3 linked regions of the Victivallis sp. Marseille-Q1083 genome follow. Each later gene encodes a partner of the first gene's protein in a complex. Links are inferred from orthologs where the notes say so. Each region holds a gene or a part of one and is shown in the gene's direction. Other genes may lie near its edges.

Region 1 (2,981 bases):
AACGGCAGAAAAGCGCCTTTCGCATCTGGGTGGAATATATACCGGTCTGGCTTCTGTATCAATTCGTCCATCTGTTGCCGCTCAAGGTTGCCTACCGGCTGATTCGCGGCATCTTCGGCGTGATGTTTTATTTCGACAGGAAGCACCGGGTGCGGACTGTTCAGCACCTGATGCATGCCGGCGTGGCGCCCGATGAACGCTCGGCCCGGCGGATGGCGAAGCGGGTCTACAAGAATTTCGGCATGCTGTTTGCCGAAATTGTCAAAATGGATCAGTTATTTTCCGTCGATAAAATCCGGATGGTCGGCGACCCCGAATCGATTCGGCGCTTGACCGCCGGACCGGTGGAACAGCGGCAGAATGTCATCATCACGACCGGCCATTACGGCAACTGGGAGGTTGCCGGTACCGCTTTTGCCGCTTTCACCGGCTTGCCGATGACTTCGCTGATGCGGCCGTTCGGCAATCCGTTGATTGGTGAACTGATTCTGCACGGCCGACGCAGCAAGATTCACGAACTGGTCGACAAGTCGGGCGGTATCCGGCCGGTGCTTCGGGCCTTGAAAGCGCACCGGACGGTGGCGTTGCTGGTCGACCAGCATGCTTCCCGTGGCGAAGGGGTGGAAACGGTTTTTTTCGGCCAGCCGTGCCGGACGCACACTTCGCCGGCGCTGCTGCATTTGAAGACCGGTATTCCGATCCTGCCGCAGTTGACGCGGCGCTGCGGTGACAATTTCGAGTTCGAACTGGTGGTCGGCAAGATGATTGAATATCAGCCGACCGGAGATCGCGAGCATGATGTCCGGGTGATCGCGCAGCAGTATACCAGCGCTTTTGAAGAGATGGTCCGGCAGGACCCTGAACAATGGATGTGGGCGCATCGCCGCTGGCTGAACATCAATCGGAAAAGTACGGCGTCAGCGGCAGTCGAAAATGCGGATTCGGCGGTTGTAAAATAGCGATGTTTGAATTATATTAGGAAATTTTCGATATCCGATACAACTGATTCCACCGCCGGGAATCCGGAAATAATAACGAAGGTTGCGAGGCAGAAACGATGGCGATATTCGGCAGTTCAAAAACTTATACGACAGTCAAATCCAGCTCCAGAAAGATGGAAATTCCGGATGGCGCCTGGCTGAAATGCAAACGTTGCGGCCGTACGCTGTACAACGATCAACTGGAAGAAAACTTCAGCGTCTGTCCGCATTGCGCCTATCATTTCCCGATGAATGCGGTGCGGCGGATTGCGATGCTGACCGATGAGAACAGTTTTGTCGAGCTGGAAGCCGGCATGCGTTCCCTTGATCCGCTCGGTTTTGTCGATGCCCGCGCTTATGTCGAACGGTTGCGGGAGAGCGAGCAGAAAACCGGCCTGAACGAAGCGGTCATCTGCGGGTTCGCCAGTCTGGAGCATATTCCCTATGCGCTGGGGGTCATGGACTTCCGCTTTATGGGTGCGAGCATGGGATCGGTTGTCGGCGAGAAGATCACCCGCTTGATCGAACAGGCGACGGTGCGCAAGGTGCCGGCGGTGCTGGTGACCGCTTCCGGCGGCGCCCGGATGCAGGAGGGAATTCTGAGTTTGATGCAGATGCCGAAGACCTGTGCGGCGCTGGCCCGCCATGCGGAGGCCAAACTGCCTTACATCGTGCTGATCACCAATCCGACCTATGGCGGGGTTACCGCCAGTTTCGCTTCGCTCGGCGACGTGATTATTTCGGAGCCGGATGCGATGGTGGGCTTCGCCGGTCCGCGGGTCATCCAGGAAACTACCAACTCCAAATTGCCGGATGGTTTCCAGACGGCGGAGTTTCTGCTGGAGAAGGGATTGATCGATCTGGTGGTGGAGCGGAAAAATCTTCGCCGGGAATTGGGACTTTTCCTTGCATATTTCACAAAGTAGTGTATGGTAAAAAGGCAAGGCGGATGAAGTTGATTTAATTTTGTCGTCGGATCGGACCCTGTGCGCTGTCATTTGTGCCAACCGAGTCAGGTGGGGAACCAAGCAGCTCTACGCAACAATGCAGGTGCTGCAGGTCTTCTGGTCCGACGACTTTTTCATTTCAGGCGGTTGTTCCAACTGGCGTGGATGGCCGCGGCACACCAAAGACGGGTAGAATTTTATGAAACGGATTGATGGGCGGACAGCGGAACAATTGCGCTGGATCAGGGTGAACAAGGATTATCTGGCGCATCCTTTGGCATCGGTGATGATCGAAATGGGCCGGACCAAATTGATTTGTTCCGTCAGTTGTGAACCGAAAGTGCCGGCCTGGATGAAAGCGCAGCATGTGCCGGGCGGCTGGCTCACCTGCGAGTACGGCATGCTGCCGGCCTCTACCCACGACCGGGCCAAACGGGAGGCTTCCAGCGGCAAGCAGAGCGGCCGGACGATGGAAATCCAGCGGCTGATCGGCCGCAGCCTGCGTTCGGTGATCGATTTGGATGTGCTGGGATGCAATACGTTGTATATCGACTGTGATGTCGTCGATGCCGACGGCGGAACGCGTTGCGCCGGCATCACCGGCGCCGCGATGGCCTTGCAGTTGGCGATGCGGACCGGATTTGCCAAGCGCAATTTCTCCGCCAATCCGTTGAAGGAAAGCATCGCGGCGGTCAGCGTCGGCATCGTCAACGGCGAACCGATTCTCGACTTGTGTTACGAAGAGGATTCCCGGGCGGAAGTGGATATGAATGTGGTGATGACCGAATCCGGCCGTTTCGTTGAAATTCAGGGGACGGCGGAAAAACAGCCGTTTTCCCGTCAGCAGTTCTATCAGTTGCTGGATTTGGCGGAAAGCGGTTTGCAGAAAATTTTCGACATTCAGCGCAAGGTGCTCAACGGTCCCCAGGAGCGGACCGAATCGAATCAGAACCATGCTCCGCGTCCGAAAGCCGGAGAAGCGCTCGGCAGTCTCGGCGACGCCTTCGCCGACCTTAAACTATAAAATGACCAGACAGGAATTACGGCTTACCCC
Region 2 (5,630 bases), on another replicon or contig:
GGCGGCCTACACCCACACCAGCATCGCCATCCTCGATGCGCTGAAAGCGGTCCGGCTGCCGGCCGTCGAAATCCACCTGAGCAACATCACCGGCCGCGAGGCCTTTCGCCATCAATCCATTACCGCCGCGGGATGCCTCGGCATCATTGCCGGTTTCGGCGCCTACAGCTACGAACTGGCCTTTGCGGCGTTGTACCATCATCTAATTGAAAAAGCAGAGAAAAAAGGAAATTGATAATTATGAAAATCGAAGAAATCAAGACGATCGTCAAATTGATGTCGGAAAATGATTTGACCGAATTCAAGATCGAAGCGGAAGAATACAATCTTTGCATCAAACGCGGCGGCACCCAGGTCGCCATTTCGGCACCGGCACCAGCCGTGCCGCTGGTTTCCGCCACGCTGCCGGCTCCGGCGGCAGTCCCGGTGCCGGTCACCGTTCCAACTGCGGAGCAGAACAATGCGCCTTTGAATACGATCGATGCGCCGCTGGTCGGCACCTTCTACCGCGCCGGTTCGCCGGATGCCAAGCCGTTCATCCAGATCGGCGACAAGGTGACGGCGGAAACGACGGTGGCGATCATCGAGGCGATGAAAGTGATGAATGAAATCAAGGCGGAAAAAGCCGGTGTGATCAAAGACGTCCTGGTCGAGAACGGCCAGGCGGTGGAATACGGCCAGCCGTTGTTCGTCATCGAATAAGTAAATATTGTTCAGGAAATTACTTGATGTTTAACAAGATTTTAATTGCCAACCGGGGTGAGATTGCGCTGCGCATCATCCGCGCCTGCAAGGAGCTGGGCATCCAGTCGGTCCTGGTTTATTCCCAGGCGGACCGGGACAGCCTGCCGGTTCAAATGGCCGATGAAGCCTACTGCATCGGCCCGGCGGCGCCCGGCGCCAGTTACCTGTTGATCGACCGTATTCTGAGCGTGGCGGCGATCAGCGACGTCGAAGCGGTGCATCCCGGTTACGGTTTTCTGGCTGAGAACGCCTATTTTGCCGAAGCGTGCCGCAAGCACAAGATCACTTTCATCGGCCCGACGCCGGAAGCGATGCGGGCGCTGGGCGACAAAGCGGTGGCCCGCGATACGATGAAAAAAGCCGGCGTGCCGACCACGCCGGGCAGCGAGGGCCTGATTTTGAGCGAAAGCGACGCGTTGAAAACGGCGCACACGCTGAAGTATCCGGTCATCATCAAAGCATCGGCCGGCGGCGGCGGACGCGGCATGCGGATCGCCCACAACGACGCCAGTTTGATCCAGGGCTACCACGCCGCCAAAACCGAAGCGGAAAATGCCTTCGGCGACGGCGCGATGTATATGGAAAAATTCCTGATCAACCCGCGCCACATCGAATTTCAGATTCTGGCCGACAACTACGGCAATGTGGTTCATCTGGGCGAACGCGACTGCAGCATTCAGCGCCGCCAGCAGAAATTGATCGAAGAGTCGCCGTCGCCGGCGCTGAATCCGCGCCTGCGGGAGAAGATGGGCACCGCGGCGGTCAAAGCGGCCAAGGCGGCCAACTACACCAATGCCGGCACCATTGAATTTCTGTTGACCGACAGCGGCGAGTTTTATTTCATGGAGATGAATACCCGCGTCCAGGTGGAACATCCGGTGACCGAGGAGCTGACCGGCATCGACATCATCAAGGAGCAGATCCGCATCGCCGCCGGCGAACGGCTCCCGTTCCGCCAGCGGGATATCAAATTTACCGGCCATGTCATCGAATGCCGGATCAACGCCGAAAACCCCGACCGCAATTTCACCCCCTCCCCCGGCCTGGTGGAAAAATTCATCCCGGCCGGCGGCATCGGCGTGCGGCTGGATTCCCATGTTTTCGCCGGATACCGGATACCGCCGTATTACGACAGCATGATCGCCAAACTGATCATTCGCGGCGCGGACCGGACGCAGGCGCTGGCCCGCTGCCAGCGGGCGTTGAGCGAATTCGTCGTCGAAGGAGTCAAGACCACCATCCCGTTCACCCAGAAAATCCTGGCCAACAAGGATTTCAAAGCCGGGAAATTCGATACCGGCTTTATCGAACGGATGATGCAGGATATCGGAAAAGTGGAAATCAACCAGGAAGAAAAAGCGTAATTGTACGCGCAAACAAATTCAGGAGTGTGCACTATGAAAGAGGCTCAGGAAGCAAAACGTCCGGCCAAAAGTCCGACCGCAGTGGTGGAACAGACTTCGGAACTCGGCAGTGTCCAGATTCATGACAATGTCATTTCTTCGCTGGTGCGCCGGGCCGCATTGAACGTCGAAGGTGTCTCCCGGCTGGCCGGCAGCACCTTTGTCGACAACATCGCCGAAATCGTCGGCAGCCGGAAAATCCAGGACCGCGCCATCACGATCATCAAGCAGGAAGAAGGGGCGCCGAAAGTCGCCGTCGAAGTCAAATTGAACATCAAAATCGGGTTCAAGGTTCCGGTCGTCGCCGAAGCGGTGCAGCGCGCCGTCATCGAGCAGGTCGAAGCCACCACCGGGACGACGGTGACGGAAGTCAACGTGCTGGTGCAGGAAATCGAAGAACTCCCGGAAGAAACGCCGGAAACGGAAGCGGAATAACGCCGCGGCAAGGTTCCGGCCGGCGGCATGAAACCGGCCGGAACGAGCTGTATTTCGGGTATCTTTCAAATTAAGAGGGTGAACGATGTCGGATTTTTGGATGCAGTTGACCGACTGGCGAACGCTGTTGACCGGCGAATTCAACCGGGGCTATCTGACCGGCGTGGCGGTGACGGTGCTCTGTCTGATCGGCTTGCTGGTGTTGCGGACTTTGATTGTGTCGAGCTTCCGCTACCGGAACACGCCCGGCATCGTGCTGCCGCAGGAAAATGGCGAACTGTTCGTATCCCGGGCAGCGATCCGCTCGGCGCTCGGCGCCTTGCAGAGCGAATTTCCATACATCGCCATCAACCGGGTACGGCTGTACGAACGCCGCAGCGTCTTTTCATTGCGGGTCGGTTTCGATTTCGACGCCCGGGGCGGCCGGCTGCCGGATTATTCGGCCGCCTTCAAACAGCGGATCCAGGAAGTTCTGCTGCAGCAGCTGGGCATCGACGCCATCCGGGACATCCGCCTGGAAGTCGGCAATGTCGGCCACGACGAAGCATTGCCGAAAACCACTGAACATGCGTTTCATGAACCGCCGCCTGCTGCTGGCCTCTAAATCGCCGCGCCGGCAGGAACTGCTGCGGCAACACGGCGTCGATTTCACCGTCGTGACGGCAGAGACGCCGGAAATCAGCAGCGCCCCGGAACCACGCCGGGTCCCGGAAATCAATGCGTTGCGCAAAGCGGAACAGGTGGGCAAGCTGTACCCGGCGGCCGTGGTCATCGGCGCCGATACGGTTATTCTGTACCGGGATGAAATCATCGGCAAACCGCGCGACCTGGCCGAGGCGGCGGCAATCTTGCACAAACTGGCCGGCAACGTTCATGAAGTGATCACCGCGGTAGCGATCTGCTGTGCCGAACTGCGGCTGGAGCGGCAATTCGCCGTCACCACCCGAGTCCGGTTCAAGGCGGTCTCCGCAGCGGTGATCGATCAATATCTCCAGGCGGTGCCGGTGCTGGACAAAGCGGGCGCCTACGCCATCCAGGACCACGGCGAACTGCTCATCCAGCAAATCGACGGCGACCGCGAAAATGTCATCGGCCTGCCGACCGGGCGGCTGCTGCTGGAGCTGAATCATTTGAACCTTTAACCCGGATCGACGGGCAATTTTTTCACCGTTGCCCCCGAGACAGCGCCGGATATTTTTTCCGATTTTCCTTCGCCTTTCGAAAAATCCTCTTGCAGAATCATTTAGTGATGATATATTATGATTTCTCCGGGCCAGTCGTCAGGTGGATGCCTGGCCCGGCCAAAGAATCGGAAGTAGTTCGATCGACTCAGGCGAATGTTCGTTTGGGTCCGGTTGGGTCGGACGAACCGGTTGAGAAACGAACAGTTTCAAACAAAAGGAAAGAAAATGGCTGTAAAAATCAGGTTGAAGAGAACCGGGACGCGCAACAAGAGCTGCTTCCGGATCGTCGTGATGGATGTGCGCTCCGCCCGTGACGGCCGGGCGATCGAAGAGTTGGGCTTCTACGACCCGCGCGGCAAACAGGAAAAAGTGGCGCTGGACCGGGTGGAATACTGGACGGGAGTCGGCGCGGCGGTCAGCGAGACGGTGGCGGCGATCATCGACCGGGCGAAAAATGGCAAATCCCTGAAAGACAAGGTCAAACCGCAGGCATTGTCCAAGAAGGCCCAGGCCAAAGCGAAGGCCGAGGCGGAAGCCAAGGCAAAAGCGGAAGCGGAAGCAGCCGCAGCCGCTGCTCCGGAAGCCTGACGATAAGAACGGTTTGCGGCCTAGCCGCGGATAAGGAAACAGTAAAGTGTTAAAAGCAATCTTAAAGCTTCTGATCGGCGACAATGGCGCGTCATCCGACGGCGCGGCGGCAGTCAAAGTCAAAAGCGAAGGCGGCCTGCAGGATCTCGAACATTTTGTCGACTATGTGGTGCGCGCGCTGGTGGATGCGCCCGATGCGGTCCGGATCAGTTCGGAATCGACGGAAGAAGCTTATGTTATTAAAATCGACTGCAAGAAAGAAGACATCGGCAAGATTGTCGGCCGGCGCGGCAAAACCATCATGGCGATTCGTTCGCTGGTCAGCGGTGCGGCCGGACGCTTGCAGAAACGGGTGACAGTCGAGGTTGTTGACTGAAAAGTGCGCATCGATGTGGTAACGCTCTTCCCGGAAATTTATCCGGGCCCGCTGGGCAGCAGCATCATCGGGCGGGCGGTGAAGAACGGCCTGCTTGAGATCAGAGCGGTTGATCTGCGGGAGTTCTCCCACGACCAGCGCGGAACGGTGGATGACAAGCCGTACGGCGGCGGGCCGGGGATGCTGATGAAAGTGGAACCGCTGTTCGAATGCGTCGAAGCGTTGCGCGAAGCGGAAACGCTGGTGGTGATGACTTCACCGCGCGGCCGGAAATTCGACCAGGAAATGGCGGCGGAGCTGGCAGGGCTGGAGCATCTGGTGATCGTCTGCGGCCATTATGAGGGCGTCGACGAGCGGGTGCGGACTGGAGTGATCGACCGGGAAATTTCGATCGGCGATTACATCCTGACCAGCGGCAACCTGGCGGCGATGGTGATGGCGGATGCGATCTCGCGGCTGTTGCCGGGGGTGCTCGGCAAGGACGAGTCCAGTCAGGAGGAATCCTTCTCGCAGGGACTGCTGGAGTATCCGCAGTATACGCGGCCGCCGGAATACCGCGGCATGAAAGTGCCGGAGATTCTGTTGTCCGGCGATCACGGCAGGATAGCCGCCTGGCGGCGGGCCTGTTCGGAAACGCTGACACGGGAATTGCGGCCGGATTTGTGGGAACGTTACCGGGCGCAGCGGAGTGAAGAATCGGATTCTTCCGGAGAAAGTTGGAATGGACAAAATAAATAAACTTGGAGGCAAGTTGAAATGAACATATTGGACAAGATCCGCAACGAAGGTTTGAAGGAGAATGTCGCGGATTTCAATATCGGCGACAACGTCAAGGTTTTCGTGAAAATCGTCGAAGGCAACACGGAACGCATTCAGGTGTTTGCCGGTACGGTCATCGCC
Region 3 (2,773 bases), on another replicon or contig:
TTCATTCCGATTCTGGCGGTCGTCGTCGTCGGCATGCTGTCGAAGCGGGTGCCGGCCATCGCCGCCAACGTCGCATTGGTCGCCGGTGTCGCCGTCATCGCCATCGGCTACTTCATGCCGGGCATCAAAGAATATGTCGTTCAGATGCAGAAATACCATTTCATCAGCGTCGTTTTCGTACTGCTGGTCGCCGGCATGTACCTCTATGGCGCCGTCCGCCCATTGAAGGAAGCCTGGGTGCAATATGAAGCCAGGGCGGTCGATATGACGCCGTGGAAATACGCGGTGCACATCGGCGTGCTGCTGCTGGTTGTCGTCGCGGCGATTTATGTCTGGTTCGCCGATTTCAGCGTGCTGCAGGACGTGCCGGCGGAAACGCCGATCGCGACCCAGCTGGTCGAGTGACCGGCAGAACAACTTTGCGACGTGTTATTGCGGAACGGCCGGGGCCGTTCCGCAATTTTTTGCCTGTATTCCCGCCGGGGCGGTCTTGCTGTAACCGATTGATAATTCGAAAAAAAACCATAAAAAACGATTGCTATTGGAAAAACGGTTGAAATTGTATTATATTAACTTTCATGAAAATTTTAGTCATACACGGACCTAATTTGCAGTTGCTCGGCCGTCGTGAACCGGAAATTTACGGGAATACGACGATGGACGGCATCAACGGCCGTTTACAACGGCTCGGTGCGGACCGATCAGTTGAAGTCGTCTGTTTCCAATCCAATCACGAGGGCGCCATCGTCGACGCCATCGGCCGCGCCCCGGCGGAAGGCGTCGACGGCATTCTGCTCAATCCGGCGGCCTACACCCACACCAGCATCGCCATCCTCGATGCGCTGAAAGCGGTCCGGCTGCCGGCCGTCGAAATCCACCTGAGCAACATCACCGGCCGCGAGGCCTTTCGCCATCAATCCATTACCGCCGCGGGATGCCTCGGCATCATTGCCGGTTTCGGCGCCTACAGCTACGAACTGGCCTTTGCGGCGTTGTACCATCATCTAATTGAAAAAGCAGAGAAAAAAGGAAATTGATAATTATGAAAATCGAAGAAATCAAGACGATCGTCAAATTGATGTCGGAAAATGATTTGACCGAATTCAAGATCGAAGCGGAAGAATACAATCTTTGCATCAAACGCGGCGGCACCCAGGTCGCCATTTCGGCACCGGCACCAGCCGTGCCGCTGGTTTCCGCCACGCTGCCGGCTCCGGCGGCAGTCCCGGTGCCGGTCACCGTTCCAACTGCGGAGCAGAACAATGCGCCTTTGAATACGATCGATGCGCCGCTGGTCGGCACCTTCTACCGCGCCGGTTCGCCGGATGCCAAGCCGTTCATCCAGATCGGCGACAAGGTGACGGCGGAAACGACGGTGGCGATCATCGAGGCGATGAAAGTGATGAATGAAATCAAGGCGGAAAAAGCCGGTGTGATCAAAGACGTCCTGGTCGAGAACGGCCAGGCGGTGGAATACGGCCAGCCGTTGTTCGTCATCGAATAAGTAAATATTGTTCAGGAAATTACTTGATGTTTAACAAGATTTTAATTGCCAACCGGGGTGAGATTGCGCTGCGCATCATCCGCGCCTGCAAGGAGCTGGGCATCCAGTCGGTCCTGGTTTATTCCCAGGCGGACCGGGACAGCCTGCCGGTTCAAATGGCCGATGAAGCCTACTGCATCGGCCCGGCGGCGCCCGGCGCCAGTTACCTGTTGATCGACCGTATTCTGAGCGTGGCGGCGATCAGCGACGTCGAAGCGGTGCATCCCGGTTACGGTTTTCTGGCTGAGAACGCCTATTTTGCCGAAGCGTGCCGCAAGCACAAGATCACTTTCATCGGCCCGACGCCGGAAGCGATGCGGGCGCTGGGCGACAAAGCGGTGGCCCGCGATACGATGAAAAAAGCCGGCGTGCCGACCACGCCGGGCAGCGAGGGCCTGATTTTGAGCGAAAGCGACGCGTTGAAAACGGCGCACACGCTGAAGTATCCGGTCATCATCAAAGCATCGGCCGGCGGCGGCGGACGCGGCATGCGGATCGCCCACAACGACGCCAGTTTGATCCAGGGCTACCACGCCGCCAAAACCGAAGCGGAAAATGCCTTCGGCGACGGCGCGATGTATATGGAAAAATTCCTGATCAACCCGCGCCACATCGAATTTCAGATTCTGGCCGACAACTACGGCAATGTGGTTCATCTGGGCGAACGCGACTGCAGCATTCAGCGCCGCCAGCAGAAATTGATCGAAGAGTCGCCGTCGCCGGCGCTGAATCCGCGCCTGCGGGAGAAGATGGGCACCGCGGCGGTCAAAGCGGCCAAGGCGGCCAACTACACCAATGCCGGCACCATTGAATTTCTGTTGACCGACAGCGGCGAGTTTTATTTCATGGAGATGAATACCCGCGTCCAGGTGGAACATCCGGTGACCGAGGAGCTGACCGGCATCGACATCATCAAGGAGCAGATCCGCATCGCCGCCGGCGAACGGCTCCCGTTCCGCCAGCGGGATATCAAATTTACCGGCCATGTCATCGAATGCCGGATCAACGCCGAAAACCCCGACCGCAATTTCACCCCCTCCCCCGGCCTGGTGGAAAAATTCATCCCGGCCGGCGGCATCGGCGTGCGGCTGGATTCCCATGTTTTCGCCGGATACCGGATACCGCCGTATTACGACAGCATGATCGCCAAACTGATCATTCGCGGCGCGGACCGGACGCAGGCGCTGGCCCGCTGCCAGCGGGCGTTGAGCGAATTCGTCGTCGAAGGAG

What was found.
Region 2: the proteins of accD (region 1) and accC are in contact, whole or in part, in a solved structure (PDB 8UXZ), measured with the Escherichia coli proteins. The link is inferred for Victivallis sp. Marseille-Q1083 from one-to-one orthologs.
Region 3: the proteins of accD (region 1) and accB are in contact, whole or in part, in a solved structure (PDB 8UXZ), measured with the Escherichia coli proteins. The link is inferred for Victivallis sp. Marseille-Q1083 from one-to-one orthologs.

Annotation. Positions count from the first base shown.
Region 1 is NZ_CAHJXL010000002.1:274,960-277,940, forward strand. It holds accD (acetyl-CoA carboxylase, carboxyltransferase subunit beta), read left to right. Parts: upstream 1-1,057; coding sequence 1,058-1,906; downstream 1,907-2,981. Other genes in the region: HWX74_RS17155 (lysophospholipid acyltransferase family protein), read left to right, coding at 1-959.
Region 2 is NZ_CAHJXL010000001.1:2,292,040-2,297,669, reverse strand. The notes cover bases 1-2,918. They hold accC (acetyl-CoA carboxylase biotin carboxylase subunit), read left to right. Parts: upstream 1-728; coding sequence 729-2,108; downstream 2,109-2,918. Other genes in these bases: HWX74_RS09375 (hypothetical protein), read left to right, coding at 2,668-2,918; HWX74_RS09380 (Asp23/Gls24 family envelope stress response protein), read left to right, coding at 2,142-2,582; accB (acetyl-CoA carboxylase biotin carboxyl carrier protein), read left to right, coding at 241-702; aroQ (type II 3-dehydroquinate dehydratase), read left to right, coding at 1-235. Outside these bases: more of HWX74_RS09375, read left to right, coding at 2,919-3,186; HWX74_RS09370 (nucleoside triphosphate pyrophosphatase), read left to right, coding at 3,149-3,724; rpsP (30S ribosomal protein S16), read left to right, coding at 3,992-4,354; HWX74_RS09360 (KH domain-containing protein), read left to right, coding at 4,401-4,730; tRNA (guanosine(37)-N1)-methyltransferase TrmD, read left to right, coding at 4,734-5,468; rplS (50S ribosomal protein L19), read left to right, coding at 5,487-5,630. UniProt on the Escherichia coli protein: This protein is a component of the acetyl coenzyme A carboxylase complex; first, biotin carboxylase catalyzes the carboxylation of the carrier protein and then the transcarboxylase transfers the carboxyl group to form malonyl-CoA.
Region 3 is NZ_CAHJXL010000001.1:2,295,699-2,298,471, reverse strand. It holds accB (acetyl-CoA carboxylase biotin carboxyl carrier protein), read left to right. Parts: upstream 1-1,042; coding sequence 1,043-1,504; downstream 1,505-2,773. Other genes in the region: accC (acetyl-CoA carboxylase biotin carboxylase subunit), read left to right, coding at 1,531-2,773; aroQ (type II 3-dehydroquinate dehydratase), read left to right, coding at 579-1,037; HWX74_RS09400 (solute:sodium symporter family transporter), read left to right, coding at 1-405. UniProt on the Escherichia coli protein: This protein is a component of the acetyl coenzyme A carboxylase complex; first, biotin carboxylase catalyzes the carboxylation of the carrier protein and then the transcarboxylase transfers the carboxyl group to form malonyl-CoA.